2 regions of the Pseudoduganella sp. RAF19 genome follow, and region 2 is predicted to be linked to the other one. Evidence: riboswitches for the same ligand, from Rfam matches in the RefSeq annotation. Region 2 holds a riboswitch; the other holds the start of a gene.
What was found. Region 2 has a riboswitch for cyclic di-GMP ahead of AB4Z19_RS06405 (S8 family serine peptidase). Riboswitches for the same ligand answer to the same signal wherever they lie in the genome.
Positions count from the first base shown of each region.

Region 1: linked by a shared signal. The riboswitch ahead of AB4Z19_RS10815 (S8 family serine peptidase) and the one ahead of AB4Z19_RS06405 (S8 family serine peptidase) in region 2 are both predicted to bind cyclic di-GMP.

Region 1 covers NZ_JBFREF010000003.1:631,498-646,159, reverse strand. Annotated here, with positions in the region: gene acnA (aconitate hydratase AcnA) at 1-320, shown strand, start outside; gene AB4Z19_RS10820 (DUF2863 family protein) at 494-1,765, shown strand; cyclic di-GMP riboswitch class I at 1,978-2,065, shown strand; gene AB4Z19_RS10815 (S8 family serine peptidase) at 2,173-3,957, shown strand; gene AB4Z19_RS10810 (CYTH domain-containing protein) at 3,947-4,411, opposite strand; gene AB4Z19_RS10805 (M14 family metallopeptidase) at 4,414-5,538, opposite strand; gene AB4Z19_RS10800 (catalase) at 5,650-7,113, opposite strand; gene AB4Z19_RS10795 (patatin-like phospholipase family protein) at 7,210-8,301, opposite strand; gene AB4Z19_RS10790 (transporter) at 8,317-9,099, opposite strand; gene AB4Z19_RS10785 (VOC family protein) at 9,162-9,515, shown strand; gene AB4Z19_RS10780 (hypothetical protein) at 9,605-10,201, shown strand; gene AB4Z19_RS10775 (metallophosphoesterase family protein) at 10,188-10,934, opposite strand; gene AB4Z19_RS10770 (metallophosphoesterase family protein) at 10,957-11,697, opposite strand; gene eutC (ethanolamine ammonia-lyase subunit EutC) at 11,713-12,549, opposite strand; gene AB4Z19_RS10760 (ethanolamine ammonia-lyase subunit EutB) at 12,546-13,916, opposite strand; gene AB4Z19_RS10755 (hypothetical protein) at 14,072-14,293, shown strand; gene AB4Z19_RS10750 (VOC family protein) at 14,333-14,662, opposite strand, start outside.
Region 2 covers NZ_JBFREF010000002.1:394,505-409,166, forward strand. Annotated here, with positions in the region: gene AB4Z19_RS06405 (S8 family serine peptidase) at 1-1,070, opposite strand, end outside; cyclic di-GMP riboswitch class I at 1,191-1,277, opposite strand; gene AB4Z19_RS06410 (3-hydroxyacyl-CoA dehydrogenase NAD-binding domain-containing protein) at 1,557-3,644, shown strand; gene AB4Z19_RS06415 (GNAT family N-acetyltransferase) at 3,645-4,187, opposite strand; gene AB4Z19_RS06420 (substrate-binding periplasmic protein) at 4,225-4,968, shown strand; gene nadB (L-aspartate oxidase) at 4,965-6,572, opposite strand; gene AB4Z19_RS06430 (TIGR03013 family XrtA/PEP-CTERM system glycosyltransferase) at 6,677-8,062, shown strand; gene prsR (PEP-CTERM-box response regulator transcription factor) at 8,086-9,432, shown strand; gene AB4Z19_RS06440 (GNAT family N-acetyltransferase) at 9,425-10,213, opposite strand; gene AB4Z19_RS06445 (methyltransferase domain-containing protein) at 10,242-11,039, shown strand; gene AB4Z19_RS06450 (putative O-glycosylation ligase, exosortase A system-associated) at 11,003-12,250, opposite strand; gene AB4Z19_RS06455 (XrtA-associated tyrosine autokinase) at 12,263-13,015, opposite strand; gene AB4Z19_RS06460 (XrtA system polysaccharide chain length determinant) at 13,031-14,554, opposite strand.

The DNA of each region.
Region 1 (14,662 bases), on a different contig from region 2:
TGGGCGTGAAGGCTGTGATCTGCCGTTCCTTCGAGCGTATCCACCGCTCCAACCTGGTGGGCATGGGCGTGCTGCCACTGCAGTTCATCGGCAACGATTCCGTCGAGTCGCTGAACATCACCGGCAAGGAAGTGTATGACCTGAAGGGTCTGGAAGGCGAAATCAAGCCACAGCAACAGGCTACCCTGGTGATCCACCGCGCCGACGGCTCCAAGCAGGAAGTGCAAGTGCTGCTGCGTATCGATACCCCGATCGAAGTAGACTACTACAAGCACGGCGGCATCCTGCCGTTCGTTCTGCGCCAGCTGCTGGCTGCTTAAAAACCTACGGCGTAAAACAGGTGGCTGCCACGATGTGGCAGCCACCAGGTTCCCGCCTCTGGTTCTGAATAAAACGCCGGCTCGCCGGCGTTTTTGTTTTTGGGCGCCCTTTCTTGCCGAATCCACTACAATATATGTGACAAGGTTTCCTTTTTACACTGAGCAAAAGCGCTATGCGTCGACCATCCAAAGATTCAACCCAGAAATTGTCCGCCGACAGCCAGCGCCTTCTGAACCTAGCCCAAGCCGTGGGCCAGGCAGCCTCCCGGATTGAAGAGCGTAACTGGGAGCGAACGCTGGACACGCAGCTGCACAAGCTGCTGCGCACCGGCCATCAGGACACCATTGATGCCGCCCTGAACTCCCTGTTCAGCGTGGATTTGAACGCTTACGACGTCCTCATGGATAGCGTGGAAGCGGTAAGCGAGTCCGACACCATCGTGGTGGAAGTGGACGGTGAATCGCGCGAGTACGATGTGCTGCTCGTGGCCGCGCCGGTCCTGGCCTGGACGCGCTTTTCCATCGCATCCGGCCAGATTCCGGGCGAGATTCTGAACACGCTGTCGGCCCACTTCTCCGCTCACCTGCTGGCGGATGGCACGCATATGGCGATGTCGTCTACTTTGTATTCGATCGACCAGCTGCCGCGCACCCACGCGGAAGCCTATTCGAAGACGCACAAGCTGGGCCAGTCCGCGCTGAAGGGCGTGGCCGTGAAGTCGGAAACCAAGACGCCGGAAACCGCGCCCTTCCTGGCCGATACACGCTACCTGATGGTGGCGGTGGTAGCGCAACATGGCGCTCCCCTGTTCCGCTGGCAGATGCAGGCGGCGGGCATGAATCCGGGCGAAGAGCGCAAGAATGCGCTGGAAGCCTGGAAGACCCAGGCCGAGCCGACCGTTGCACGCCTGCTGCCGGGCTGCGGCATCGAGCTGCTGTTGCCGGAAGCGTACTACATGGCCTGCCGCGAGGCGGACAAGCTGATTCGTCCCGTCTCGATCCGCGCTGCGGTGCATTATCTGACGCATTCGCTGTCCTGCGAGCCAAACGAACTGCGCGCGGTGATTGCGGGCTTCGGCGACGAATCCGCGCCGGACGGCCAGATCGACGAATACCGCGTGGCGTTCACCCGCCGCAGCGACAGCGACGTGATCTACGGCGTGGTGTGGCCGCTGTATGGCCAGGAAGACGAAGAAGGCACGCCGCCGGAAGGCCCGATTACCGCCGGCCACCTGACCGCCATGCTGAAGCCGCGTACGCCGGTGGAAGAAATCATCGAGCACCTGAACGAGGCTGGCGTTTCGCAGGTGAAGAAGCTGGGCGAAAAATACGTCGCTGAGTACTGCGACGACTGCGGCGCTCCCCTGTTTGCCGATCCCTCCGGCGAACTGGTCCACGCCGAGATGCCGGAAGACGCCCCCACCGGCACCGAGCACTTCCACTGACCGCAATGGGGCCGGACCCTATTTAGCCAAAGCTAGATGGGGTCCCTCCCTATTTCTCGCCTATTTCTTGCCTAATTCGCGCCTATTTCGCACCATTTAGCCTTCTGCCATCTAGTTTCAACCCCGTCCAGACACATCCGCAACACCCGCGCGCACGATTGAGAATTCGTTTGCGGCAGGTCGCCGAGTTCGTTACCATCGCGTTTCAATAAATCTGTAAAAAGCAAACCGCGTGTGAGCGCGGGACGCAAAGTCAACGGTCAAGAGGCCAAGGCCCTCTGCGACGGCAGGACTGCCAGACTCGTCAACCCCGGGCCCATCCCGGTGGTGAGCTCTTCACACCGGTCGCCCGACCGGCGGGCAGTCCGCTTTTCGGTAATTTTTTGAAAACTGGACTTAACTACCCAATGAAGAAGCACAGCATTTCCCTCCTCGCAATGACCGCGGCCATGGCCGCCATGATTCCCGCAGCCTATGCTGCCCACAACGCAACGGACGACGCGCCTGAAGGCGAATATGCGCGCGGCCGCATCCTGGTCGAACCGCGCGAAGGCCTGAGTACGGCCAATTTTGACGAAGCCCTGCGCCCGCACGGCGGCAAGCGCCGCAAGATGGGTCAAAGTAATATCCACATCGTCGACCTGCCCGGCAACGGCAATGAAAAGTCGGTCGTGGCTGAACTGCGCAAGAACCCGAACTTCAAGTACGTGGAAGTGGACCGCCGCGTGAAGCTGAGCGCGGTCACCAATGACCCTTACCTGGGCAGCGAATGGCATATCAGCAAAATCGGCGCCAACACTGCCTGGGATAAAGCCCAGGGCGCAGGCGTCACCATTGCCATTCTGGACAGCGGCGTGGACAGCACCCACCCCGACCTGGCGCCGCACATCGTCCCCGGCTGGAACGTGTACAGCAATAACGCCGACACCAGCGACGTGTGCGGCCACGGCACCGCGGTCGCCGGCACCGCTGCCGCGGCCATGAACAATGGCGCGGGCGTCGCTGGCGTGGCCGGTAACGCGAAGATCATGCCGATCCGTATCGCCTACAAGGACGCCGCCACCAACTCCTGCTACGCCTACTACTCGACCATGGCCAGCGCCGTGACCTATGCGGCCGACCATGGCGCGCGCGTGGTGAACATCAGCTACGCCAGCGTTCCCGCCAGCGCCGCTGTGCAGAGCGCCGCACAATACCTGAAGAGCAAGGGCGGCCTGCTGTTCGTCTCGGCCGGTAACAGCAACCGCGATGAAGGCTTCACGCCGACCACCACCATGATCGCCGTGTCGGCCACCGACAGCACCGACAGCCGCTCCAGCTTCTCCAGCTACGGCAGCTTCGTTTCACTGTCCGCGCCAGGTTCGAGCATCTACACCACCGTAGCGGGCGGCGGCTACGGCGGCTGGAACGGCACGTCTTTCGCCAGCCCGGTGGCAGCCGGTGTGGCAGCGCTGATGATGTCGGCCAATCCATCGCTGGACCCGGCCAAGATCGAAAGCCTGATGTATTCCACCGCTGTCGATCTGGGCACGCCAGGCCGCGACATCTACTACGGTTACGGCCGCGTGAATGCCGCCGCTGCGGTGGATGCCGCGATTGCAGCGTCCACTCCGAAGGACACCACCGCGCCGACCGTGGCAATTGCTTCGCCAGCCGCCAGCAGCACCGTGTTCGGCACCGTTGCTATCAACGTGAACGCGGCTGACAACGTCGGCGTGTCGCGCGTTGAACTGAAGGTGAACAACACCGTGGTTGCCACCGACAGCGCAGCGCCTTTCGCCTTCTCCTGGGATTCCAAAGGTGTAGTGAACGGCATGGCCTCGCTGATCGCGGTCGCCTACGACGCGGCAGGCAATGTGGCATCGTCCGCGCCAGTCTCGGTGAACGTGGCCAACGTGGTTGCGGCTCCGGTGAAGGACACCATCAAGCCGGTGGTCACCATCAGCAATCCGGTGGCGGGCAAAGTGACTGGCCTGGTCAACGTGAAGATCGATGCCTCCGACAACAGCGGCCCGGCAGGTCTGACCCTGGCGCTGTACATCGATGGTGTGAAAGTGGCAAACGGTTCGGGCAGTACCATGTCCTACACCTGGAACACAACCAGCATCGCCGCCGGTAGCCACAGCCTGTACGCCAGCGCGCGTGACGCAGCCGGCAACAGCACCTTGTACTACCGCGCTGTTACCAAGTAGTGTAAGGCTGCTTGATCAGGCAGGAGTTGTAGTAGCGGGGATCATGAGTCACATCCTCGCCTGCCCAATCAGGCTTGTCGAAACGCTGGTTTTCGCTGGGGAGTTCGATCTCGGCAATGACCAGCCCGGCATTCACGCCCAGGAATTCATCGACTTCCCAGGTGAAGCCGCCGAAAGGAATCTTGCGGCGGTATTTTTCAATGATGGGTTTCTCGCACACATTGTCGAGAAACTCGACGGCGTCGGCCATCGGCAGCGGATACTCCCACTCGCCGCGGCTGGCGCCGACGTTTTTAGTTTTGATCGTCAAGACCGCCTTATCGCCTTCGATGCGAACGCGCACGGTGCGCTCCGCGTTGGAGGACAGATAGCCCTGGCGCAGCAGCACAGGCTCGCCCTGCTGCTTCCAGTCCTCGTTCGTCACGAGGAATTTGCGTTCGATCTCGACGCCCATGTTTACTCGTCCAGCGACAGCAGGATAGGCTGCAGGATGGCCGCACCCAGCGCCGCACTGCGCGAACCGTTCCAGCCCACGGTCGGCACCGGCAGGTCGGCGTTATCCTTGAACGGCATTTCCAGCGTCAGCGACAGCACCTTGAAGTGGTGGCCGATGTACTTGGACGCCAGCGTCAGCATGTCTTCCTTGTACTTGGACGGCGCGTAGCCGTATTTGTCCTGGAAGTCCGGGCTGGACTGCTTGTAGCGCTCGATGAAGTTCTTCTGGCGCGCCATCTGTTCGGCTGTGAAGTTCTCCAGCATCTCGTTACCGGCCACGAAGTTGTAAGGCAGCGCTTCGTCGCCGTGGATGTCGAAGAACATGTCCACGCCGGTTTCGTGAATTTTCTGCTTCACGCACAGCACTTCAGGCGAACGCTCCAGCGATGGGGTCATCCACTCACGGTTCAGGTTCGCGCCGGATGCGTTGGTGCGCAGGTTGCCGCGCACGGAGCCGTCCGGATTCATGTTCGGCACGATGTAGAAGCAGCAGCGCTGCAGCAGCTTGCGTGCGATCGGGTTGGCATCGTCCAGCAGGCAGTCGATCAGGCCTTCGATGAACCATTCGGCCATCGACTCGCCAGGGTGCTGGCGCGCGATGAACCAGATTTTCTTTTCCGCTTCCGGCTCGCCGATCACGACCAGGTTCATGTCACGGCCATCGACGGTGGAGCCGATATCCAGCACGCGGGCGACCGGATTCTCGGCCACTTCGCCCAGCAGGCGCAGGTGGCGCTCCCACGAATACGGCTCGAAGTAGGCGTAGTAGACGCTGTCGTTGTGCGGGGTGTGCTTGATGGTCATGACCTGGCCGTCGAAGGACGTCGGCACACGGAACCAGTTTTCACCGTCATAGCTCGCTGCGGCGTGGTAGTCCTCGAAACCCTTGGCGTAGGTCGCCTGGCCCGCGTTCAGGAAGCGCATCGTCACGGCCTCGCCGCGCGCGCCCTGCAGGCGGAAGTGGAACCACTGGTGGATGTCTGCGTGCGAGTCTTTGCGGAGGTTCAGTTCGATGTTGGCTGCGCTGTCAGCGCGCAGCACTTCGATGGCGCCGGAGTCGAAATTCTGGCTGATCTTGATGGTCATTACGGTCCCGTTCAGATGATCTGGGTTGATCGGATTTCCGTCATTGTACAACCCACGGCAGAAGCAGGTGGCAGCCACGATGTGGCTGCCACCAGGGTTACGCCGTGGGTTTTAAGCGATGTTGCGGCCGCGCGCCTTCAAGGCCGCGCGCACGCCGGCGCCATAAGCCGGATCGGCCTTGTCGAAATGCTCCAGCTGCCGCTGAATAATCTCATCGCTGACCTGACTCATCGGACCTGCCAGATTGGCGAACAGGTTGAGCTTCTCCTGCTCAGGCATCAGACGGAAGAGATTACCGGCCTGGGTGTAATCATCTTCCTTGCCACGCCCATCGTAACGGCCCGCCGCACCACTCAAGCCCAGTGGCCCCTCGCCATTGCCCATGCCGTGCGGATTCACACCGGCAGCTTCCACCGCCGCGTAATTCTGCGCCGCGCCGCCATTGGCAATCGCCATCGCGCCGTCGCGCTGCTGGTTGTGGAAGGGGCAGCGTGGCGCATTCACCGGCAGATGCTGGTGGTTGGTGCCTACGCGGTACAGCTGCGCATCGTGGTAAGCAAACAGGCGCGCCTGCAGCATCTTATCCGGCGAATAGCCCATGCCCGGCACCACGTTCGACGGCGATAGCGCCGCCTGCTCCACCTCAGCGTGGTAATTGACCGGATTGCGGTTCAGTTCCAGCACGCCCACCGGAATCAGCGGGAAATCGGCATGCGGCCACACCTTGGTCAGGTCGAAGGGATTCCAGCCAGTGCGGGCTTCCCAGTCCGCCAGTTGCTGCTCGGTCGCCACCTGCAGCTTCACATCCCAGCGCGGGAACTGGCCGCTGGCGATGGCGTTGAACAGGTCGCGCTGCGCGTAATCGGGATCTTCACCCGCCAGGCGCACCGCATCGGCTGCCGCCAGGTTCCTGATGCCCTGCTGCGTCTTGAAATGCCATTTCACGTAGACGCGCTCACCGGCGTCGTTGATCAGGCTAAAGGTGTGGCTGCCGAAACCGTCCATGTGGCGATAACCGTCCGGGGTGCCACGGTCCGAGAACAGCATGGTGACCTGGTGCAGGCTTTCCGGCGAACGGCTCCAAAAGTCGAACATCGCGGTTGGCGACTTCAGATTGGTCTGCGGATCGCGCTTCTGAGTGTGAATGAAATCGGGGAACTTGATGCCGTCCTTGATGAAGAACATCGGCGTATTGTTGCCAACCAGGTCCCAATTACCCTCTTCGGTATAGAAACGGACGGCAAAGCCGCGCGGATCGCGTTCCGTGTCCGCACTGCCCTTTTCGCCGCCCACAGTGGAGAAGCGCAGGAAGGTTTCGGTCTGCTTGCCAATCTGCGCGAACAGCCTGGCCTTGGTGTATCTGGTGATGTCGTGGGTGACGGTGAACGTGCCATAAGCGCCCGAACCTTTGGCGTGTACCACGCGCTCAGGGATGCGTTCGCGATTGAAGTGCTGCAGTTTCTCGATCAGGTGGAAGTCCTGCAGCAGCACCGGGCCGCGCGGGCCGGCAGTCAGGGAATTCTGGTTGTCGGCGACGGGAATGCCGGATGCGGTGGTGATAGGCGGTTGGCTCATTGTGCTTGCTCCTCTTAGCGTTGGCTGGTGAAACCATTCTAAGTAAGCAAGCTCAATTAATAAATTTGATTGATACTATCTATTCGATAGAAAATTTTAAAAATGCTCATGGATCGCGATGCCTTCGATCGGGTCCGGCAGCACCGCCCAGGGTTTGGCCCCGAATGCGCGCTTGCCGTCTTCGTAGCCCGCCTGCCAGCGCTGCTGGATGCCCTCCTGCGAAAAGTCGATGTCCTTGGTGTGGTCTTCGCAGTGCAGGTGCGGCGCCTTCATCATCACGATGTGCATGGACGTGCCGCAGCCCCACAGCGACAGCTCGCGCACTTCGGGCGACTTGCGGACCTCATCCGGCAGTTTCAGGGTCAGCTGGCGGATCACATGGCGCAGGCGGTGCAGCTTGCGCTGCTGCTCGATGTTGCTGGCGCGGCTGGCGTACTGGATTTCCTTGTGCTTCTCCAGCACATCCAGCACGCTTTGCGGCTCGCTGCCATCCGGGTTCCACACCTGCACGGAGAAGATGACCGAGTCGTGGCGCGGCTCATCGTCCAGCACCGCTTCGATCGGCGTGTTCGAATAAATCCCGCCGTCCCAGTAAGGCTCCTCGCCGATGCGGATCGCCGGGAAGGCCGGCGGAATCGCGCCCGAAGCCAGCACGTTGGTGACGTCCAGCGCCTCCTTGCGTGTATCGAAGTAGCGCATGACGCCATTGCGGGCGTTGACCGCGCCAACGGTGAAACGCGTGTGACGCTCATTCAGATATTTGAAATCGACCAGCGCTTCCATCGTTTCGCGCAGCGCATTGGTGCGGTAGAAGGCCGCATTCTCGACGCCGACTTTCGCCGCCGGATTCCACCATGTGATCGGATTAGGATCGAAGAAGGCCGGGATGCCCTGTGTGATGGTCAGCGCGTTGGCAAAGAGGCGCGGCATATTCGGGAACAGAGCGGAATGCTGCTCCATCGTTTCCCAGAACTGGCGCAGGCGCTTGAGGCGCATCTCCGGCGGATTGCCGGCGATGATGGCGCCATTCAGCGCGCCGATCGAGGTACCGATCACCCAGTCCGGCTCCACGCCCGCTTCGTGCATGGCCTGATAGACGCCCAGCTGATAAGCGCCCAGCGCGCCGCCGCCTTGCAGCACGAGCACGACTTGTCCGGGCAAGGCCTGCGCCTCTTTGCGTTTCACCACGAAGCTTCTCCTTGTTCAGAGGCGGGCAGAGAGCCCGATAGTAAAGCTGAAATCCGGCGTACGGCGATTCAGGCCGAAGAACATCGCGGCGTCGACCTGCCAGTTTTTCGACAGCAGGTAAGTGGCGCCGGTGTCGAAACTGGCCGAAGTGCCGCCGTAGCGCGTTTTGGCGATGCGCTGCGATGCTACCTCAATAAAGGTATGCGTGCTCTCGCTCCACTCCTTGTCGAAGGAAACACCGAACATGCCGCTGGTGAAGTGCCGGCCCTGTTCATCGCGGTCCGCCACGATGCCGGGCATGACGCCGACCGACCAGTTGTCCGGCAAGTCCCATTCGCCCGTAATGCGCACCGATGGACGCGTGCCGTTGCCCTTGAATGCCTGCGAACCGGTGGCGAAGTCCAGCTGTCCGATCAAGCCGATGGCAGGCATGGCGCCTTCGCCATCGCGCACGTGCCACTTCATGCTGACCGCGGCATCGCCCCAGCCGCTGTCACGCGCGTAATCCGTGCCATCGGCGCGATAGCGCATGCGGCCGTCGGTTTCGAGGCGCAGCTCAAGATCATCCGCGACGCCGATACGCAGCAGCAGCGGAGTGCTGCTCGTACGCTCCTTCAGGCCGGCGTCCTTGTTGCGGTCCTGGGCGAAGCCGGCTTCGAGCTGGATGACGCCTTTGCCGACCGTGTCAGCCGAGTCGACAAAGTCAGGGCGGTCGGTAGAAATGTTCTCGTCCGGCGCGGCCAGCGCGATGCCGGATACCATGATCAGCGACAGTCCGAATGCAAGCTTGTAATGCATGTGTCCTCCACCTGGGATTTGGCTTAGGATTATACAAGTCCGACTCAACGAGGAGGTCCGCCATGCAACTCAACCACATCGACCTGCCGGTCAGCGATCTCGAAGCGGCCGTGCATTACTTCGAAAAAGGCTTCGGCTTCGAGCGGCTGGGTGCACCGGCGCCCGGAATGGCCATTCTGCACGGCACAGGCGGCTTTGTGCTGGTGCTGAACCAGCTGGACGGGCCAGTGATCTACCCGCAGGGCTTCCACATCGGCTTCCTGCAATCCTCCGACGAAGCCGTGCACGCTGTTTATCAGCACCTGGCCGACTCCGGCCTACCCGTCCCCGCGCCGCCAGCCCGAGCCTGGGGCGCCCTCGCCTTCTACGCCCAAGCACCTGGCGGCATCCTCATCGAAGTCAGCCACCGGGTCTAGTGAACTAAATTCACCGCTCCCTGTCCAAGCTCAAAGTACGTCCGTCTCAACGGCGCAAAGTAAGAGCACATCAGTGACAGGAGACCGCTATGGAACCCGACGTACAAGTCAAACTGGAGGGTCACGAGGTCCGTATTTCCAAGCTGGAGCTCACGATGGAATCTGTATTAACAGCTTTGGACAAGCTTCAGACATCAGTTGACGGCCTGAGGACCGAACTGCACGACTCGGTAATTCGGCAGAGCATAGAACTTCAACAAGCCCTTGCTGATCAACGCAAGGAGGCCAGGCAGGAGATGGCCATTCAAAATGAAAAGTTCTTGAACGCCCTTGCTGAACAGAAAGGGGAGTTCCGGCGCGGACTCGATGAGCAAAAAGAAGTGCTCCGACGCGCACTAGATCAACAACAAGAAGAGTTCCGACGTGGGCTCGCTGAACAGCGAGATGCGTTCCAAGCCGGGCTCGCCTCGCAAAAAGAAGATTTCCTGCGCACGTTCGCCGAACAGAACGGCAATCTCAAATTTGTGCTGACCGAGCAGCGAGCATGGAGCGAGAAGAGCACCAAGGAACTATGGGACGACCAGCGGGTGCTGCGAAACGAGCTGGCGAATAACACGCGCTGGATAATTGCCCTGGTCGCGGCGAACCTTATTGCCATGTGCACCTTGGTCGTCAGGTCTTTTTAGGCATGCGGCCAGTGCGGAGAAGGTAGGCCCATTCGGCGTTGTCGTGGCGAGCGGCGAAGTCGCTGGCGGCGCTCCAGTCGTAGGCGATGGCGTAGTGTTCGATGGTCCAGCCGCAGGGGGTGCGCTCGAAGATGGCGTAGCGGGCGTGGGGCGTATTGTTCTCTGCCTTGTGATGGAAGGGATGGATATCATCGAACGCAGGCCAACCGACGCTGCCGGGATTGGCGATCAGGCGTCCATCATCAAGGCGGAAGGCGCGCGGGATGTGGGTATGGCCGCAAAGGATCAGCGAAGCGTGCGCATCGCTCGCGCGCTCAAGCACTTCTTCATGCGTGGCCGCACGCCGGCCCTGCTCTGTCACAGTCTCCAAGAAATAGCGTACGTCCGATGACGGTGTGCCGTGCACGAGCAGCACGTCATCGGCAATGCGCAGCGTTTTTGGCAGGCTGCGTATCCAGGCCCGCTGTTCGTCGGTGATGTGGTCGTAAGCGTTACGATCCTCGACGCTGAGTTGCGCAGGATCGTCTTCGAGCACCTGGCGTTCGTGATTGCCCGAGATGGTCGGCAAATTCAATGGCATCAGCCGCTCCGCCGTTTCGCGGGGCTTCAGGGGGCTGGACAGGATATCGCCCAGGTTCACTGTCAGGTCAACTTTGCGTTTGACGATGTCGTCCAGCACCGCATCGAGCGCCCACAAATTGCCATGAATGTCGGAGATTGCTGCGATACGCATCGGCCTCTCCTTTCGCGGATCACTATACCACCGCGCGTCCGGTTCGAAGAGCGAGCGCCCAATCGGGACGACCATTGCGGGCCGCGAGTTCGCTGGCGGGACGCCAGTCGTAGGCAATCGCGTACTGCGCCACTGTCCAGCCATCGGCGCTGCGCTCGGCAATGCAGTAGCGTGCATGCGGCGTGCGGTTCTCGACCTTATGATCGAAGGGATAATCGGCATAGAAAGCTTGCACGCCCACGCTGCCGGGATTGCCGATCAAGCGGCCGTCGTCGAGTTGCATGGTGCGCGGTGTATGCGTGTGCCCGCACAAGATCAGCGATGCCTGTGCATTGGCGGCACGCTCGCTCACCTCATCATGCGTGGAGGGACGAATGCCCTGTTCCGTCACCGTTTCCATGAAATAGACCAGGTCCGAATCCGGCGTGCCATGCACCAGCAACACGTCGTCTGCAAGACGCAGCGTTTGCGGCAGGCTGCGCATCCAGGCACGTTGCGCCGGCGTGATGTGCTCGTGCGCGTGCAAGTCCGATGCGCCCATGCGCGCGGGATCGCCTTCCAGCACCTGGCGTTCGTGATTGCCGGCGATGGTCGGCAGGTTCAACGCCATCAGCCGATCGGCCGTTTCGCGCGGCAGCAAGGGACCTGACAGAATATCGCCAAGGTTGACGATGACGTCCGCACCGCGGCGCTCGACCTCTGCCAGCACGGCATCAAGTGCCCACAGGTTGCCGTGAACGTCTGAAATTGCCGCGATCCGCATAAAATTCTCCATTCATTAAAGCAGCAGGAAGGTGCGCTGGGCTGGCAGCGCTGCATCCGCAGCCACGGTTTCGTCCTTCAGCTGGATGCCGGACAGGCCGCGCTTGCGGGCCTGGTCGAGCAGATAGTGTAAGCGGTAGGCCGCCGTTTCGTAACACAGTCCTTCCGGACGCACATTGGAGATGCAATTGCGCGCTTCGTCGGTCAGGCCGCGGCGTGGCGCCCAGGTCATGTACAGACCCATGCTGTCTGGCGAACTAAGGCCGGGACGCTCGCCGATCAGCACCACCACTGCCTTCGCGCCCAGCAGTTCGCCGATCTCGTCGCCGATCGCGACGCGGGCCTGCTGCACGATTGTCAGCGGCGCCAGCGTGAAGCCGTCAGCGAGCAAGCGCGGAATCAGCTGCGCCAGCAGAGGCGCAGCATGCTGCTGCACCGCCAGCGCGGACAGGCCGTCCGCCACGACGAAGGCCACGTCGGCGCCGTTCACGGCGCGCGGCAGCGCAGCCAATTCGGCGCGCGATGATTCGCCGAGCTGGCGGCCAAGGTCGGGACGCTGCAGGTACACTTCGCGCGTCGCAGCAGCGCTATGCAGGAGCAGGCAACGCGCCGCAGCCGCATCATCCGGCGCGCTGTCCGTCGAGTCGCCAGCGGCATTGCCGGGTGCCAGGCGCAGCGCCTGCGTGACGGCGACGCGCAGTGGCTCCACGTCCAGCGGCGTATGGACCGCATCGCGCGCCATCGCGTGGGCGAGCTGGAAGGCCAGTTGCGGCGCGGTCGGTAAGCTGGGGCCGTGGCGTCCGAGCGCCACGCGGGCCGCAGTGAACTGGCGCAGCGCGGACCATGGATTCATACCGGTCCTCCCTGCAAGCGGCGTAGCGCCGGCTGGAACAATGCCGGCGGCTCGCGCACTGGCAGCCCATCCGCGCCGAATATGCCGGAAGCCTGCAGCCACGCTGCAAACTCCGGCGCCGGCTGACGCTCCAGCAGCGTGCGAGCGTACAGCACATCGTGGTACGAAGTGCTCTGGTAATTGAGCATGATGTCATCCGCACCGGGCACGCCCATCACATAGGTCACCCCTGCCGCCGCCAGCAAAGTAAGAAGAACGTCCATATCATCCTGATCCGCCTCGGCGTGATTGGTGTAGCAGATGTCGCAGCCCATGGGCAGGCCAAGCAGCTTGCCGCAGAAATGATCTTCCAGTCCTGCGCGCGTGATCTGCTTGCCGTCGTACAGATATTCAGGACCAATGAAACCAACCACGCTGTTGACCAGCAGCGGCTTGAAATGGCGCGCGACCGCATAGGCACGCGCCTCGCATGTCTGCTGGTCCATCCCGTGATGCGCGGACGCTGACAGCGCACTGCCCTGCCCCGTCTCAAAGTACATCACATTGCTGCCGACCGTGCCGCGTCCCAGCGCAAGCGCCGCCTGGCGCGCTTCATCGAGCAGCGCCAGATTGACGCCGAAGCTGCGATTCGCCGCCTCAGTGCCCGCAATCGACTGAAACACCAGATCAACCGGCGCACCGCGCTCAATCGCGGCCAGCGTATTGGTCACGTGCGTCAGCACACACGATTGCGAAGGGATCGCGAAGCGGCCGATGATCTCGTCCAGCATCACAACGAGATTGATCACCTGCGCCACGTTGTCGGTCGCCGGATTAATGCCGATCACCGCATCGCCGCAACCGTATAACAGGCCATCGAGAATACTGGCAGCGATGCCGCTGGCATCATCGGCCGGATGATTCGGCTGCAGCCGTGCGGACAACGTGCCACGCAAGCCAAGCGTGTTGCGAAAAGCCGTCGTGACCTGGCATTTGGATGCAGCCAGAATCAAGTCCTGATTGCGCATGATCTTGCTGACCGCTGCCGCCATTTCCGGCGTAATGCCCGGCGCCACGGCAGATAAGCGTGCGCTGCCGGTGTGCTCGTCCAGCAGCCAGTTGCGGAAGTCGCCGACTGTCAGATGGCGGATCTCGGCAAACGCCGGCGCCGAATGCGTGTCCATGATCAGCCGCGTGACCTCGTCATCCTCATACGGCACCAGCGCTTCATTCAGAAAAGTGGTCAACGGTAAATCCGCGAGCGCCATCTGCGCCGCCACGCGCTCCGCAGCGCTGGATGCGGCCACGCCGGCCAGCAAATCCCCTGAACGCGCAGGCGAAGCCTTGGCCAACAAATCCTTCAAATCACGGTACTGAAACTTGCTCATTGAAAGGCTCCGTCGAGGAAGCACCACCTGAGTATAGTCCCGCGAAATCGTTTAAAAATAATGCAATTTGGTGAAACTTTTTTGACAATCCCATGGTAGATTGTCAGATGTGTTAAGCATTTGACATCAACACTTCAAAATCTAGAAAGGGGAGTATGAAGAGCGTAATTTTTGCACTGGGCCTTGCTGCCTCGATCTCTGGCTGCGCCAGTGTTGACTGGACCGGCAACGGCGCGCCAGAAACCGCCGGCGAAAAGTTTACGATGACCGGCAGCATGATCCCGCGTAAGCAAGTACCTGATGGCGTGAAAGCGGTCGATAAAGACCAGATGGAACGCAGCATGCAACAGCAAGGCACCAACAACGGTACCCGCTGATGCGACAAAGGCCAACCGCAATGGTTGGCCTTTTTATTTTTACTGAGCCTGCTGGGGCAGCATGTAGACCAGTTCCCAGACGTGGCCGTCCAGATCTTCGAAGCCGTGGCCATACATGAAGCCATGGTCCTGCGGCTCACGCGGCGCCTTGCCACCGGCAGCCAGCGCCTTCTTCACCAGATCGTCCACCTCCTCGCGGCTATCGCAGCTCAGGCACACGATCACCTCGGTCGCTTCTTTCGCGCTCACGATCGGCTTGCTGGTAAAGCCCTTGAAGAAAGGCTCGGTCAGCAGCATGGCGTAGATGCTGCCATCGTGAATAATCATGCTCGCCGCATGTTCGTTGGTGTATTGCGGGTTGAAGGTGTA
Region 2 (14,662 bases):
ACCTTGCTGTTGCTCAGGGTCGGGTTGGCCGACATCATCAGTGCTGCCACGGCAGCTGCGATCGGGGCCGAGAACGAGGTGCCGTTCACGGCGCCGTAGGCACCGCCTTGGGCGGTGGTGTAGATGCCGGAGCCTGGCGCGGACAGATTAACGTAAGCGCCGAAGCTGGAGAAGCTGGCCAGAGCGTCATTGCTGTCGGTGGCAGACACGGCGATCATGGAATCGGTCGGGGTGTAGCCATCATCCTTGGCGTAGTTGCCGGCGGAGACGAACACCAGGCCGCCCTTGCTCTTCATGTAGTTCGACGCGCTGATGATGGCCGAGCTGGTTGGCAGAGCAGCGTAGCTGACGTTGGCGATACGGGCGCCGTGGTCGGCCGCCCAGGTGATGCCGCTGGCGATGGTCGAGAAGTAAGCGTAGCAGCCGTAGGTCGGGTCAACGTAAGCGATACGGACCGGCATGATCTTGGCTTGGCCCGCAACGCCAGCAACGCCGGCGCCGTTGTTGGAGGTCGCAGCCGCTGCGCCGGCGACCTTGGTGCCGTGGCCGCAGACGTCGGCGGTGTTGGTGTTGTTGTCGTAGATGTTGTAACCGGCAACCATATTGGCAGCCAGGTCAGGGACGGCGTCCACGCCGGAATCCAGGATGGCGATGGTCACGCCGGCACCCTGGGTAGTGTCCCAGGCGGTGTCAGCGCCGATTTTGCTGATGTGCCATTCGCTGCCCAGGTAGGGGTCGTTAGTGGTCGCGGTAACAGGCACGCGCTGATCCAGTTCAGCGAACTTCAGGCTTGGGTGCTTTTTCAGCAGTGCCACGACGGCTTTTTCGGAGGCATTGGCCGGCAGGTCAACGATGTGCAGGTTGCTCTGGCCCAGCTTGCGCGCTTTACCGCCATGAACTTTCAGAATGTTGGCGAACTCGTCGGCGGTGAGGCCGGCGCGCGGTTCAACGATAATGCGGCCACGGGCATAATCCTGGGCGTTGTCGTTGGCAGCGAAGGCAGGGGCGGCGAAGCCAGCCAGGGCGGCAGCGATAGCAGCGGAGGTGATGGAGGTGGCGAAGAATTTCATTTTGGCGAGTCCTGTATTTTCAAAGTTCTGAAAAGTAGGACTGCCGCCTGTCCCGAGGGACAGGTTGGAGACGCCACGCAAGGGGCAAAATCACCCATCGAGTGTGTACGATGTACTTAGTCTGGCAGTCCTGCCGTCATAGAGCCGAAGCTCCTTAGACCGATGACTTTGCGTCCCAGGCTTTCGCCTGGTTTGCCCTTGTCAGCTAGTTGCTGGATGGAATCTTAGGTTACTTAATGCCGCATGGCAAGAGGTTTTTAAAACTTTTAGTCGCTGTTGCGGATTAGTCTGAGTATTAAGAAAACTAACTTGCAAGTATTATAGTTACTCTCAGAAAAGTCTTTGAAATCAAAGGTTTAAGAAACAATTAATGTTATTTGCCAAATGGCAACACATATTACTAATTATCAATCAAAGTAAAGAAATAATACGACCGTGCACTTTTGCGGTATAGTTACCTGTCCTCACCATGGAGAAAGAAGAGACATGAGCGCAGAATACGCAGTCAATGGAACGGTCGCCGTCATCACGCTGAGCAATCCGCCCGTCAATGGCCTGGGCCATGCGACCCGGACGGCAGCCGTCGAAGGCGTCCGCCGCGCGCTGGACGACAGCGCGGTGAAGGTCATCGTCATCACCGGCGCCGGCAAGGCCTTCTCGGGTGGCGCCGACATCAAGGAATTCAATTCCCCGAAAGCACTGCAGGAACCGACCCTGCATTCGCTGATCCGCGTGGTGGAAGAGTCGACCAAGCCGATCGTGGCTGCGATCCACACGGTCTGCATGGGCGGAGGTCTGGAGCTGGCGCTGGGTTGCAATTACCGGGTGGCGCTGCCCGGCGCTCAGATCGCCTTGCCGGAAGTGAAACTGGGGCTGCTGCCGGGCGCAGGCGGCACGCAGCGTCTGCCGCGCGTGCTGGGTCTGGAAACCGCGCTGAATATGATTGTCTCCGGCACCCCGGCGCTGTCCGAAAAGCTGGCCGGCACCGCACTGTTCGACGAGGTGTTCCCGGCCGGGACCGATCTGCTGCCGGCTGCCGTGACCTTCGCCCAGAAAATTGCCGATGCGCGTCCGCTGCCGAAAGTGCGCGACCGCAAAGTGGATTATCCGAATCACGAAGCCTTCCTGCAATTCAGCCGCAATACGGTGAAAGCCGTTGCCGGCCCATTCCCGGCACCGCTGGAATGCGTGGAAACCGTGGCTGCCTCCGTGACCCGCAAATTCGAGGACGGTCTGAAGTTTGAACGCGAGCGATTCCTGCATCTGATCCAGACGCCGGAGTCGAAATCCCTGCGTCATGCCTTCATGGCCGAACGCCAGGCCAGCAAGGTGCCGGATGTGCCGCCGGATACACCGGCGCGCGAAATCAGGAAGGCCGCCGTGATCGGCGCCGGCACCATGGGCGGCGGCATTGCAATGAATTTTGCAAATGCCGGTATTCCCGTCCTGCTGCTGGAGACCAAACAGGAAGCGCTGGACAAGGGCATCGCCACCATCCGCAAGAATTACGAAAACACCCTGAAGAAGGGTAAGCTGACTCAGGACAAGTTCGACCAGCGCACCGCCCTGATTACCGGCACCCTGGATTACGCGGCGATTGCCGACGCGGACATCGTTATCGAAGCCGTGTTCGAAGACATGGGCGTGAAGGAAACCGTATTCCGCAAGCTGGACGATGTCATGAAGCAGGGCGCGATCCTGGCCTCGAACACGTCCACGCTGGACCTGGACAAGATCGCCGCCTTCACCAAGCGCCCGCAGGACGTGATTGGCCTGCATTTCTTCAGCCCGGCCAACGTGATGAAGCTGCTGGAAATCGTGCGCGGCAAGGCCACCGGCAAGGACGTGCTGGCAACGGCGCTGGCGCTGTCCAAGAAGCTGAAGAAGACCGGCGTTGTGTCCGGCGTGTGCGATGGCTTTATTGGCAACCGCATGATCGAACAATATTTCCGTCAAGCGGGCTTCCTGTTGGAAGAAGGCGCGTCGCCTGAGCAGGTGGACCGGGCTATCGAAAAATTCGGCTTCCCGATGGGGCCTTTCCGCATGAGCGACCTAGCCGGCAATGATATCGGCTGGTACATCCGCAAGCGCCGTTACGTGGAAAAGCCGGAAATCGCCTATTCGAAAACCGCCGACTTGCTGTGCGAAATGGGGCGCTTCGGCCAGAAGACCAGCGCCGGCTGGTACGACTACAAGGAAGGCGACCGTAAGGCCTATCCGAGTGACGTCGTGAACGCCATGATCGTGCAGCACTCGGCGGATATCGGCGTCGAGCGCCGCAAGATCAGCGATCAGGAAATCGTGGAACGCCTGGTGTATTCGCTGGTGAACGAGGGCGCGCTGATTGTGGAAGAGGGCATTGCACTGCGCGCCTCGGATATCGACATGGTCTACCTGACCGGCTACGGCTTCCCGCTGTACCGCGGCGGTCCGATGTTCTATGCCGATACCGTGGGCTTGCCGAATGTGCTGGGCACCATCGAGCGCCTGTCCAAGGGCCGCCACGGCGAAGCCTGGAAACCGGCGCCGCTGTTGGTCAAGCTGGCCGCTGAAGGCAAGGGCCTCAACGGCTGATCAGCCGATTCGCTTGCGCATGCGGGACAGCGGAACTGAAACGCCGTCCGGCAGCGCAAGCGCGAAATCTTCCACCACCTCAAAGCCACAGGCCCGGTACAGCGGTACGCCGGGCATGGTGGCTGCCAACTCCATCACCTGAAACCCTGCTGCTGCGGCCTCCGATTCGCAGTGCTCCATCAGGCGCCGCCCCAGTCCCTGGCGCGGTACGGCCGGATCGACAAAGAAGGCGCGAATGCGCGCCGGCTGCGTGGCCGGATCAAGCAGGGGATCTGCGCCAGTCTTGGTGCGGTCGGCGCCAAACAGCGTGGCGCGCTTGCTCCAGCCGCCGCAGGCCAGCAACTCGCCATCGCGCTCAATCACGAAGTAGGTGCCATCGTCCACCAGTTGGGTATCGACGCCGAACACGTGGCGGGTAACTGCCTGCGCTTGTTCCGGCGAATAGAAACCCCGGCTTAGCTCGATGCCGGAGCGCCGGATCAGCGCTTCCATGCTCGGAATATCATCGTGGCGGGCAGGCCGCAGGTGGGCTGGATTTGTCATGCGGCGATGGTATCATGGGCTTATCCATGGAGGGGCCATGCGCAAGTTCGCTGCCATTCTGGTTTTCATATGCTGCCTTCCCGCAGCGGGCGCGCGAGAACTGCTGGTGATCGGCGCACATTTTGAACGGGTGTATGAACAGGGACAGGAAGGCGATATCGTCGGCCTCGGACCCGAGATCGTGCGCATCGTCGCCGAACGTATGGGCCACAAAGCCCGCTTCGAAATCTACCCCTGGGCGCGTGCCCAGGCCATGCTGGTGCAGGGCAAGGCCGACATTCTGGTCGGTCCTTACAAAACGTTCGAGCGCCAGAAGCTCATGTTGTTCTCGCATTTGCCCTTCTATCAGGACCAGATGGTGTTCTACGCGCGCACCGGATCGGGCATCGAGTGGAACGGCGATTTCGGTGAGCTGTCGGAGCGGCGCGTGGTCGTGCTGAACGGCTGGGCCTATGGTCCGGCCTTTGACGCGGCACGCCCTCAGCTGCGTCTGAGCGTGGCGAACAGCGTGGAGAGCGGCTTGAAGATGGTGGCGCATCAGCATGTGCACCTGTTTGCCAGCAATCGCCGCAACACCGAGCCGGTACTGGGAAGAATCGGGCTGGCCGGGCAGATCACCATGCTGCCGCATGTGATCGAGGTGCAGGACGGTTATTTCGCCTTTCAACGCAATGCATCAGGCGAGGCGCTGCGCAAGGCCTTCGATGGGGAATTCCAGAAACTCGTGGACGCCGGCGAGCTGAGACGGCTCGGCCAGCGCCACGAAGTCAACGTGCCTTAACGGGGCGGCGGCGTCAGCACCGTCGGCAAGGCTTTCGGCAAGGTCCCTGGATAATTGCGGCTGAAATGCAGGCCGCGGCTTTCGCGGCGCTGCAGCGCGCTGTTGACGATCATCGACGCCACTTCCACCAGATTGCGCAGCTCCAGCAAGTCCGGCGTGATGCGGAAGTGGGCGTAGTATTCGTCGATTTCTTCCTTCAGCAGCGCAATGCGGTGCTGGGCGCGTTCCAGGCGCTTGGTGGTGCGCACGATGCCCACATAATTCCACATGAAGCGGCGCAGCTCATCCCAGTTATGGGCGATGACCACTTCTTCGTCCGCATCGGTCACGCGGCTTTCATCCCAATCCGGCAGGAATGGCGCGCCTTCCTTCGGCGTGGACATGATGTCCTGGGCGCAGGCACGGCCGATTACCACGCATTCCAGCAGCGAGTTAGATGCCAGGCGGTTGGCGCCGTGCAGGCCGGTGCAGGCGGTTTCGCCCACTGCGTACAGGCCTGCCAGATCAGTGCGGCCCGCCATATCGGTCACCACGCCGCCGCAGGTGTAGTGGGCAGCGGGCACGATAGGAATCGGTTCCTTGGTGATGTCGATGCCCAGTTCCAAGCAGCGTGCGTAGATGGTCGGGAAGTGCTCGATCAGGAATTCGGCCGGCTTGTGGCTGATGTCCAGGTGCACGTAGTCCAGGCCGCGCTTCTTGATTTCGAAGTCGATGGCGCGCGCCACCACGTCGCGCGGAGCCAGTTCGGCGCGGTCGTCGTGGGCCAGCATGAAGCGCTGGCCGGCTGCGGCGCCGGCTTCGGGCGGCAGTTTCAGCAGACCGCCTTCACCGCGGATCGCTTCCGTGATCAGGAAGGACTTGGCGTAAGGGTGATACAGGCAGGTCGGGTGGAACTGGATGAATTCCATATTCGCCACGCGGCAGCCTGCGCGCCAGGCCATGGCGATGCCGTCGCCGCTGGCCGTATCGGGATTGGTGGTGTACAGATAAACCTTGCCCGCACCGCCGGTGGCCATGATGGTGTGTTCGGCTGCGAAGGTGTGGACCTGGCCGGTTTTCACGTCCTGCACGTACAGGCCGTGGCAGCGCGGCTGGCTGTTTTGCGGACGCGGGCTGATTTTGTCCGACGTAATCAGGTCAATCGCACAATGGTGCTCGAACAGGGTGATGTTCGGATGCGCGCGCACTTTTTCTTCCAGCGTCACCTGCACGGCGTGGCCGGTGGCGTCGGCAGCGTGAATGATGCGGCGCTGGCTATGGCCGCCTTCGCGCGTCAGGTGGAAGCCCAGTTCCGCGCTCTCGTCGCGGGTGAAGGGCACGCCCTGGTCGATCAGCCACTGGATCGCTTCCCGTCCGTGTTCAACGATGTAGCGGGTGGCGCCCTCGTCGCACAGGCCGGCGCCGGCGATCAGGGTGTCCGTGATGTGCTGCTCGTGGCTGTCGCCGGAATCGAGCACCGCAGCTATGCCGCCCTGGGCCCAGTTGCTGGCGCCATCCAGCAGCTCACGTTTGGAAATAACTGCAACTTTTCGGCTTTCCGCCAGGTGCAGGGCTACCGACAGGCCGGCCAGTCCGCTGCCGACGATGGCTACATCAAATTTCATGGTGATTCGGGATTTTATGCGGTCAAGAGCAATACTATAGACCATTTGCCATCCCTCCGCAGGCTTGCGCTCCCTCAAAACCCTGATGCCAGTGCGGGCGCATCATGGTTGAGGTCTCACCGGAGGAGGCGGAAGTGATCCGGATCTTCAATCACTACGTGTCGCGCATGGCCCTGCTTCTGCTCCTGATGGAGCTGGCCGTCCTGCTCGCGGCAGCAGCGCTGGCGACGCTGGCCGGGCTGCATGAGGTGCGGCTGATTGGAAGCACCTGGCTTTCCGCGACAGTGTTCTCGCTGGTCATGGTCTTCATCATGGCTGCCCTCGGCATGTACCGCAATGAGGTGCACGAAGACCTGCCTGGCATCGTGGCGCGCGTGCTGCCGGCGTTTGCTCTGGGATTCGCCATGCTGTCACTGGTGCCGCACCTGGTGCCTAGCCTGTCTTTCCTGCTGGGTGCTGGTGGCGTTCTGATGACGCGGCTGCTGCTGCGCGGTTCCGCCCAGACCAGCATGCTGGTACAGCGTCTGATACTGGTCGGCGATGGCGTGCTGGCACGGGAATGCCTGGAGCTGGCGCGCAGCCGCCAGGGTTTTCATCGATTCGAAGTGGTTGGCTGCGTGCCGGTTGAAGGCGAATTGCGCTGTGTGCCGTCGGCAGTGGTGCTGCCCGTGTGCGGAAGCCTGCTGGCGCTGGCGCGCAAACACGGCGCGCATGAACTGGTGGTATCGATCGGCGACCGCCGCAATGGGACTTATCCCGTCAAGGAATTGCTGGCCTGTGCGCTGGGTGGAGTTCGGGTGATCGATGCCGCGACCTTTTTCGAGCGGGAAGCATCCCAGCTCCGGATCGATTCCATGCAACCGAGTTACCTGACCTTCGGTGGCGGCTTTGATCAAAGCCTGCTGCGGGCTGCGGTCAAGCGCGGCTTCGACCTGGCCGCCAGTGCTGCCATTTGTCTGATTACCCTGCCGCTCATGGCCGGAGCGGTTCTTGCCATTTTGCTTGACGATGGCGGTCCTGTGATTTACCGGCAGGAGCGCGTCGGGCGCGATGGCAGGCTTTTTTTTCTCCTGAAGTTCCGCAGCATGCGCCAGGACGCGGAACACGATGGCCAGCCGCGCTGGGCGCAGCAGGCTGACAAGCGCATCACATCCACCGGCCGCTGGTTGCGCAAGCTGCGCATCGACGAACTTCCACAATTGCTGAATGTGTTCCGCGGCGAGATGAGCTTTGTCGGGCCGCGGCCGGAACGCGCCTTCTTCGTCTCCCAGTTCCAGCGCCAAATCGCGTATTACGACGTGCGCCACACGATCAAGCCCGGCATCACGGGCCTCGCCCAGGTGCGCTATCAATACGGCGCCTCGATCGAGGATGCGGTGTGCAAGCTGCAATATGACCTGTACTACGTGAAAAACAATAGCCTGTTCCTTGACCTGCTGATTCTGGTCGACACGGTGCAAGTTGTGCTATTCGGTAAGGGCAGCCGCTGATTTTAGCGTCATAGGGAGCAAGCATGGCCAAGAAAAAGCTGCTGGTGGTGGAAGACGATCCGGGCTTGCAAAGGCAGCTGCGCTGGGCGCTGGATGATTATGACACTGTGTTTGCGGCGGACCGTGACATGGCGCTGAATCAGCTGCGCCGCCACCAAACCGCCGTGGCGACCATTGATCTCGGTCTGCCGCCGGATACCGATGGTTCGGCCGAAGGCCTGGCCTTGCTGAAGCAGATGCTGGCGATTGCTCCGGATATGAAGGTCATCGTGCTGTCCGGGAACCAGGACCGCGGCAATGTTCTGAAAGCCGTAGGGCTGGGCGCTTACGACTTTCATCAGAAGCCGCTGGAAACAGACCTGTTGCGCCTCATGATCGAGCGCGCCTTCTTCCTGCACACCGTCCAGCAGGACAACCGGCGCATGCTGCAGACGGAGGTCGACTCGCCGCTGGCCGGCATTATTACGCGCGACCCCGGCATGCTGCGGGTCTGCCGCAGCGTGGAAAAAGTCGCGCCCAGCTCGGCGACGGTGATGCTGCTGGGCGCTTCGGGCTGCGGCAAGGAGTTGCTGGCACGCGGCCTGCACGAGCTGAGTGCCCGTCACGGCAAACGCTTCGTCGCCATCAATTGCGCCGCGATCCCGGAGAACCTGCTGGAGAGCGAGCTGTTTGGCTACGAAAAGGGGGCATTCACGGGGGCCGAGCGTCAGACGCTGGGCAAGATCGAACTGGCCGGCGGCGGCACATTCTTCCTCGATGAAATCGGCGATATGGCGATGCCTTTACAGGCCAAGCTGCTGCGCTTCCTGCAGCAGCGGATCATTGAGCGCGTCGGCGGCCGGAATGAGATCGCAGTCGATGTGCGCATTGTCTGCGCCACACACCGTAATCTGAAAGCATTGGTCGATGCCGGATCATTCCGGGAGGACCTGTTCTATCGTTTGAGCGAAATTGTGCTGGTGATTCCGCCGCTGCGGGAGCGCATGGGCGACAGCGTGCTACTAGCCCACCACTTCCGTCATCGCTTTGCCAACGCTGAAAGCCGTCCCGCCATGGCTTTCAGCACGGACGCGCTGGCGGCGATCGAGGCACACGGCTGGCCTGGCAATGTGCGCGAGATGGAAAACTGCATCAAACGTGCGGTCATCATGGCCGACGGCCCGCACATCACGGCGGCCGACCTGGGTTTGCCGCCGCTTGCCGCGCAATCCGAGAGCATGGATCTACGGGAAGCACGCAGCGGCGCCGAGTACAAGGTGATGGTGCGCGCTCTGGCGCGAACCGGCGGCAATATCGCGCGCGCCGCCGAGCTGCTTGGCGTGAGCCGGCCGACGCTGTACGACCTGATGAATCATCACGGCATCAAGTAAGCCTTTCCAGCGCCTTGGTGTCGAAAACCAGTTTTGGGAAGGAATTCTCGTGGCGGGATAAGTGGACCCAGGGGAACTGCGACGCCACCATCCACTGCCACTCGCCGCAGCAAAGAAAGACTGCCGATCCGAGCGGCGTTGCGCCCATGCGCCTGTGCGCGCGCAGCGATTCCGGATTGAAGGCGGATATGCGGCTGCAGGTCCATTGAACGCCAACGGCGTGCAGGCGGCGGTTGGTCGCGTCCCACAGCCTGCAAAAGGCGGTGCCAAGCCGCATCTCCGGTTGCACGAATACGTCGAAGTCCCACGCCGAGTGCGGCGAAGGCAGGCAATAGCGGACGCGCACATCATCTTCCTGATAAGCGCCGAACTGGTACCAGATGAAGCCTGCCAGTTGCTCGCCACGCCAGGCAGCCAGGCTGTGGGCGCCCTGACGGAAGCGGCGCGACAGGATGTCCGCACACCGCGGATAGCCAGGCGGGACGTCTTCTATGGTGACGATCGGGCTCACCGTAATACAGCCATTGCATCGCTGGCGTGCCGGCTCGGTCGCGACGCGTTGGGCCACAAACAAATAGCGCTGCAGACGCCAGCCGACGCTTTCCACCAGACGGGAGAGGGCGTACCAGGCAGCGCTGTGCCATCCGAGTTCAGCAATGCAGCGTCGTATCCGGTTCTTCATTGAGCCATTAGACCGCTGCGGTGCCTGGCGCCGTTTGATATCCGTCAAACGCTCTGCCTGTCCCATCGCAAGAAGCGAAACCTCGAATTCGCGAATCATGAAGCTGTCTCACTGACGGTGCGAGGAAATGATGGTCAGCCCAACCTGGAATACCGGCAGCCAACGCGGCTTCTACGATTACTACGAGAAGGAAAGCGCGGGACAGGCGGCGCTGGAACGCTTTGCATCGATCCAGCGCACGGTGCTGCGCGCGCTGGGTGCTCCAGAGGCGCCTTTGTATGTTGCCGATATCGGTTGCGGGGCGGGCACGCAGTCCCGCCTGTGGGCCGAGGGCGGACACGAAGTATTTGGCGCCGATATCAATGCGGCACTGATTGCCCTGGCGCGCGAACGCTCGGCGGATGCCGGATTGCAGATCGGTTTCGCAGTCGCTTCAGCCACCGATCTGCCCTGGCCGGATGCCAGCATGGATCTGTGTATAGCGCCTGAACTGCTGGAGCACGTCGAAGACTGGCAAGCATGCCTGCGCGAGATGGTGCGGGTACTGCGGCCCGGCGGCAGCCTGTATATCAGCACCAGCAATGTGCTGTGTCCACGGCAGGAGGAGTTCCAATTGCCGCTGTACTCCTGGTATCCGCCGGCGTTGAAACGGCACATCGTGCAGTTGGCGATGACGAGCCGCCCCGAACTGGCGGGGTATGCAACGTATCCCGCGGTGAACTGGTTCAGCTATTACGGCCTGCGCGACTGGCTGACAGCGCGTGGCGTGCGCTGCCAGGACCGGTTCGACCTGATTGATGTGAACAAACTGGGACGGGCCCGGCGCACCGTGATTTCTGCCGTTCGTGCCTGGCCCGGACTGCGTTGGCTAGCCCATGTCGCCACGCCTTACACCGTGGTATTGGGCACACGTCCGCGCAGCTGAGCGCGCATGGCAACAACGGCGGCCATCAGGTAGTAAGGTACGTCGTAATACAGCAGGCTGAGGAAGGCGCCGCCAACTGCAAATCCCACCATGCTGGCCTGGATCATGCGCGCCAGCGATCCCGCCCAGGCGAATTCCTCCTGCATGGCTGCCTGGCGCACCACCACCGTGGCGGAGCGCCATGTGAATAATCCGAGCAGCATATAAAGCACGAGCCCGACGTAGCCGTGTTCGCCCAGCGCCTGAAAATAGATGCTGTGCGCCGCATGCACGTCGCTGGGAACCGGCGCGTACAGAAAGAACGCGAGGGGTTCTGAAACCTCGAAGCCACCGCCGAAGAAGCGATCGCTCGCCAGATTGAAGGCCATGCGCCATGCATTGATGCGGCCCATTGCCGAGTCGTCCTCCTGGTAAGAGTTAATGGAATCCATGCGCGTTGACCAGCGCTCCGGCATCAGCACCAGAACCAGCGGAACACAAATCAGCAGCAGGGCGCCGCCGAGCAGTTTGTGGCGGCTCTTCAGCCACATGTACACCAGCATTGCGCCAATGGCCAGGAGCGCACCGCGTGAGTAGGAACCCAGTGTGGCGACAGCCGACAGCAGCATGGTAGCGGTCATCCCGTGCTTGAGCCATTTCCTGTGGGTAGCCAGCTGCAGATAGCGCATCAGGGGGATGGTCACGATCAAGGCCAGCGCCAGCGCGTTGTTGTCGCCGATGAAGGTATCCTCCGGCCCCCACACCAGATCGGCGCCACCGGTTCGCAAGGTAAAGATGCCGCCTTTGACGCCGTAAAAGCCCAGGGAAAGCACGATCACACCGATCAGGCGCTGGATGTCGGCGCGCTCGCGCAGCACCATCAGCGTTACCAGGTTCATCAGCATGATCTTCATCACCTTGCCCCACTGGGTCCAGGCCGCATTCGGAAACATGGCGAACAGGGTGGTGATATTCATCCACCATATAAAGGTGAGCAGCAGAATGGTTTCGGGTGTCCATGGCAGGCGGCAGGACTGCGGCGCCTTCAATATGCTGAAAAATGTACAGATCGCGATAATCATTGCGACCGGGAAGTGCTGGGCATAGCCCCAGCCCTGGGTGTGGGGATTCATGACGCTGACCAGTACCCACATCAGCACGCCATTGATGGGGTCTTTCAACACGAATGGCAGGCTGGCGAAGATGGCGAGCAGGATTAGGATGTCGCGCATGCGGCGTCACTGTCAGGTGTAGTAGCCGTAATACTCCACGCCGGGAAAGGCGCGCGTCTTGTTGTAGACCAGGTTGACATTGCGGCCGGGTTCCAGGCGGCCCAGCGCCTCGCGCACCGCGTTCTGGGTAGTGGTTTCGGCCTCTACCACCATCACCACCTGGCCCATTTGCGACACGAGGACGCTTGCCTCCGTCGTAATGAGCAAAGGCGGCGAATCGAAGATAACGATGCGGTCCGAGTAGCGGGAGGCGATTTCTTCCAGAAGACTGCTCATATTGCGGCTCGCCAGCAGTTCGGTGGCGTGACGGTTGGCGCGACCGGTGGGCAGAATGCTGAGCGAAGGCACATTGGTCTTGAGGATGACATCGGACAGATCCATGCTGCCGTTGAGCAGCACGTCCATCAGGCCGATGTCGGCATGCAGGCCCAGGACCTTGAGGACGGAAGGGCGTGCCACATCGGCATCGACCAGCAGCACCGTCACGTCCTTTTCCATCGCGATGCTCATGGCCAGGTTGATGGCGCAGTAAGTCTTGCCTTCGCCGGGCAGGGCGCTGGTGACGATGATCAGGTTGCCGCGGTTGGCTGTTTTGGCGTCATGCAGCAAGGGGCGCTTGATGATGCGGAAGTCTTCGGCCACCGGCGTACGCCCGCCATCGTGGGTGAGCATGCCACGCTGGAGCAGCCTCACGAGGTTGATATCCGCGAAACCGGGCTCTGGCATTTCGTTTCCAGCTTCCAGCAGCACTTCGGGCAGTTGCATTACTCACCCCACAGCTCAATGGATGAAGGCGTAGGCCATGACGCCGCCATAGCAAGCACAGAGGCAGGCCAGACCTGCGCTGAAGCCGATGCGGCCGTGGCGGCGGCGGCGTTGCTCGGCGTCGGTCCAGTTCATCGACACGGTGCCGATGACACGGAAGCCCGTTGCCTCGCGCAGTTCAGCGGGACTGAGGAAGGTCGGACGCAGTTGACCCAGCAGAAGCGCCACCGCGCCGCTTGCCAGGATCGAAACCAGCAGCACGACGCTGAACAACAGGGCGCGGTTGGGACCGATCGGGCGCAAGGGCACGGTAGGCGGATCGATGATCTTAAAGCTCATCATCTCGGTCGTTGTGCTGAGTTCGCCTGACAGCTTTGCCGACTCGCGCCGCGCAATCAGCTTCTCGTAGTTTTCCTTGTTGACCTGGTAATCGCGGTTCAACTGGGCCAACTGAGATTCCACTTCGGGGACGGCATTGCTTCGCGCTACCAGGCGTTCATGGCGCACTTCCATCTCCTGCACGCGAGCTTTGACCGCGGCCACGTGCGCATCCGCTTCGGCCAGCGCCACTTTGAGCTGCTGCAGCATGGGGCTGTAGCCTTTTCCTGGGTCGGCACCCGGAACGCGTTTTTTCGCCTCATCGGCCTTGCGCTCTTCAAGCTGCCCAATCAAGCGCAGGGTGGCGACAATGTCCGGATGCAGGTCGGTATATGTGGTGCGCAACGCGTCGAGCGATTTATTCAGGGCGTCGATGCGGCTATCGATTTCCGGATTCTCTACGGCCGGCGCGGCACTGGTGCCGATGACAGGCTCATCGCCATTGGCCTGCGCCGCCAGGGCAGTGCGGGAGTGTTCGGCTTCCACCAGTTCCAGTCGTGCGGTATTCAGCGCATCGGCAGAAATCAGGATTTGCGCGCCATAGTCGACACCCTGGCGCGGCAGCAGGGTGTTGTGTTTCAGCTTGAATTCCTTCATGGCGTTTTCGGCGGTGAGCAGTTTGTCTTCATAGCTGCGGATTTGTTCGTCGATAAATTGAACAGCCTTCTCCGAATCGCCTTTCTTGCCCTTGAAACTGCCTTCGACAAAGATGGTGAGCAGCGACTGCACCACATCACGCACCAGGCGCGGGCTGGAGTGATTGTAGCTAATGGTGTAGATGTCGTAATTGGCCGTGCCGCTGATGTGGATCGCGTTCATCAGCTCATCGACCTGTTTCTCGTGCTCGCGCGGTGTGCGGGCGTTGATGTCGAGGTCCACCATGCGCATCACGCGCTCGATATTGGGCCGGGTCAGCAGGGTGCGGCTCATGATTGCAACCTGCTGTTCGACGTTGGGCACACTGGTCATGCCCGCCATCAGCGGCTTGAGTACGCTTTGCGTGTCGACAAAGACCCGGGCCGAGGTCTGGTAATCGTCGGGCAGGGTGTAAACCTTCAGCCACCCCAGCGCGGCAACCAGCCACATGACCATGAAAGCGGGCCAGCGGTACTTCCAGATTCCTTTCAGGCTGGACAGCAACTGGCTGATCATCGGTTCCATGTCCAGGCGCTCCATGGCTAAAGGCTTGAATCGATTATATGGCTCGGTTCGGCGAGCGCACGCCGAACCGGCCCAACACTTGCGCCGGATCAAGTCCGGCTTCAATTC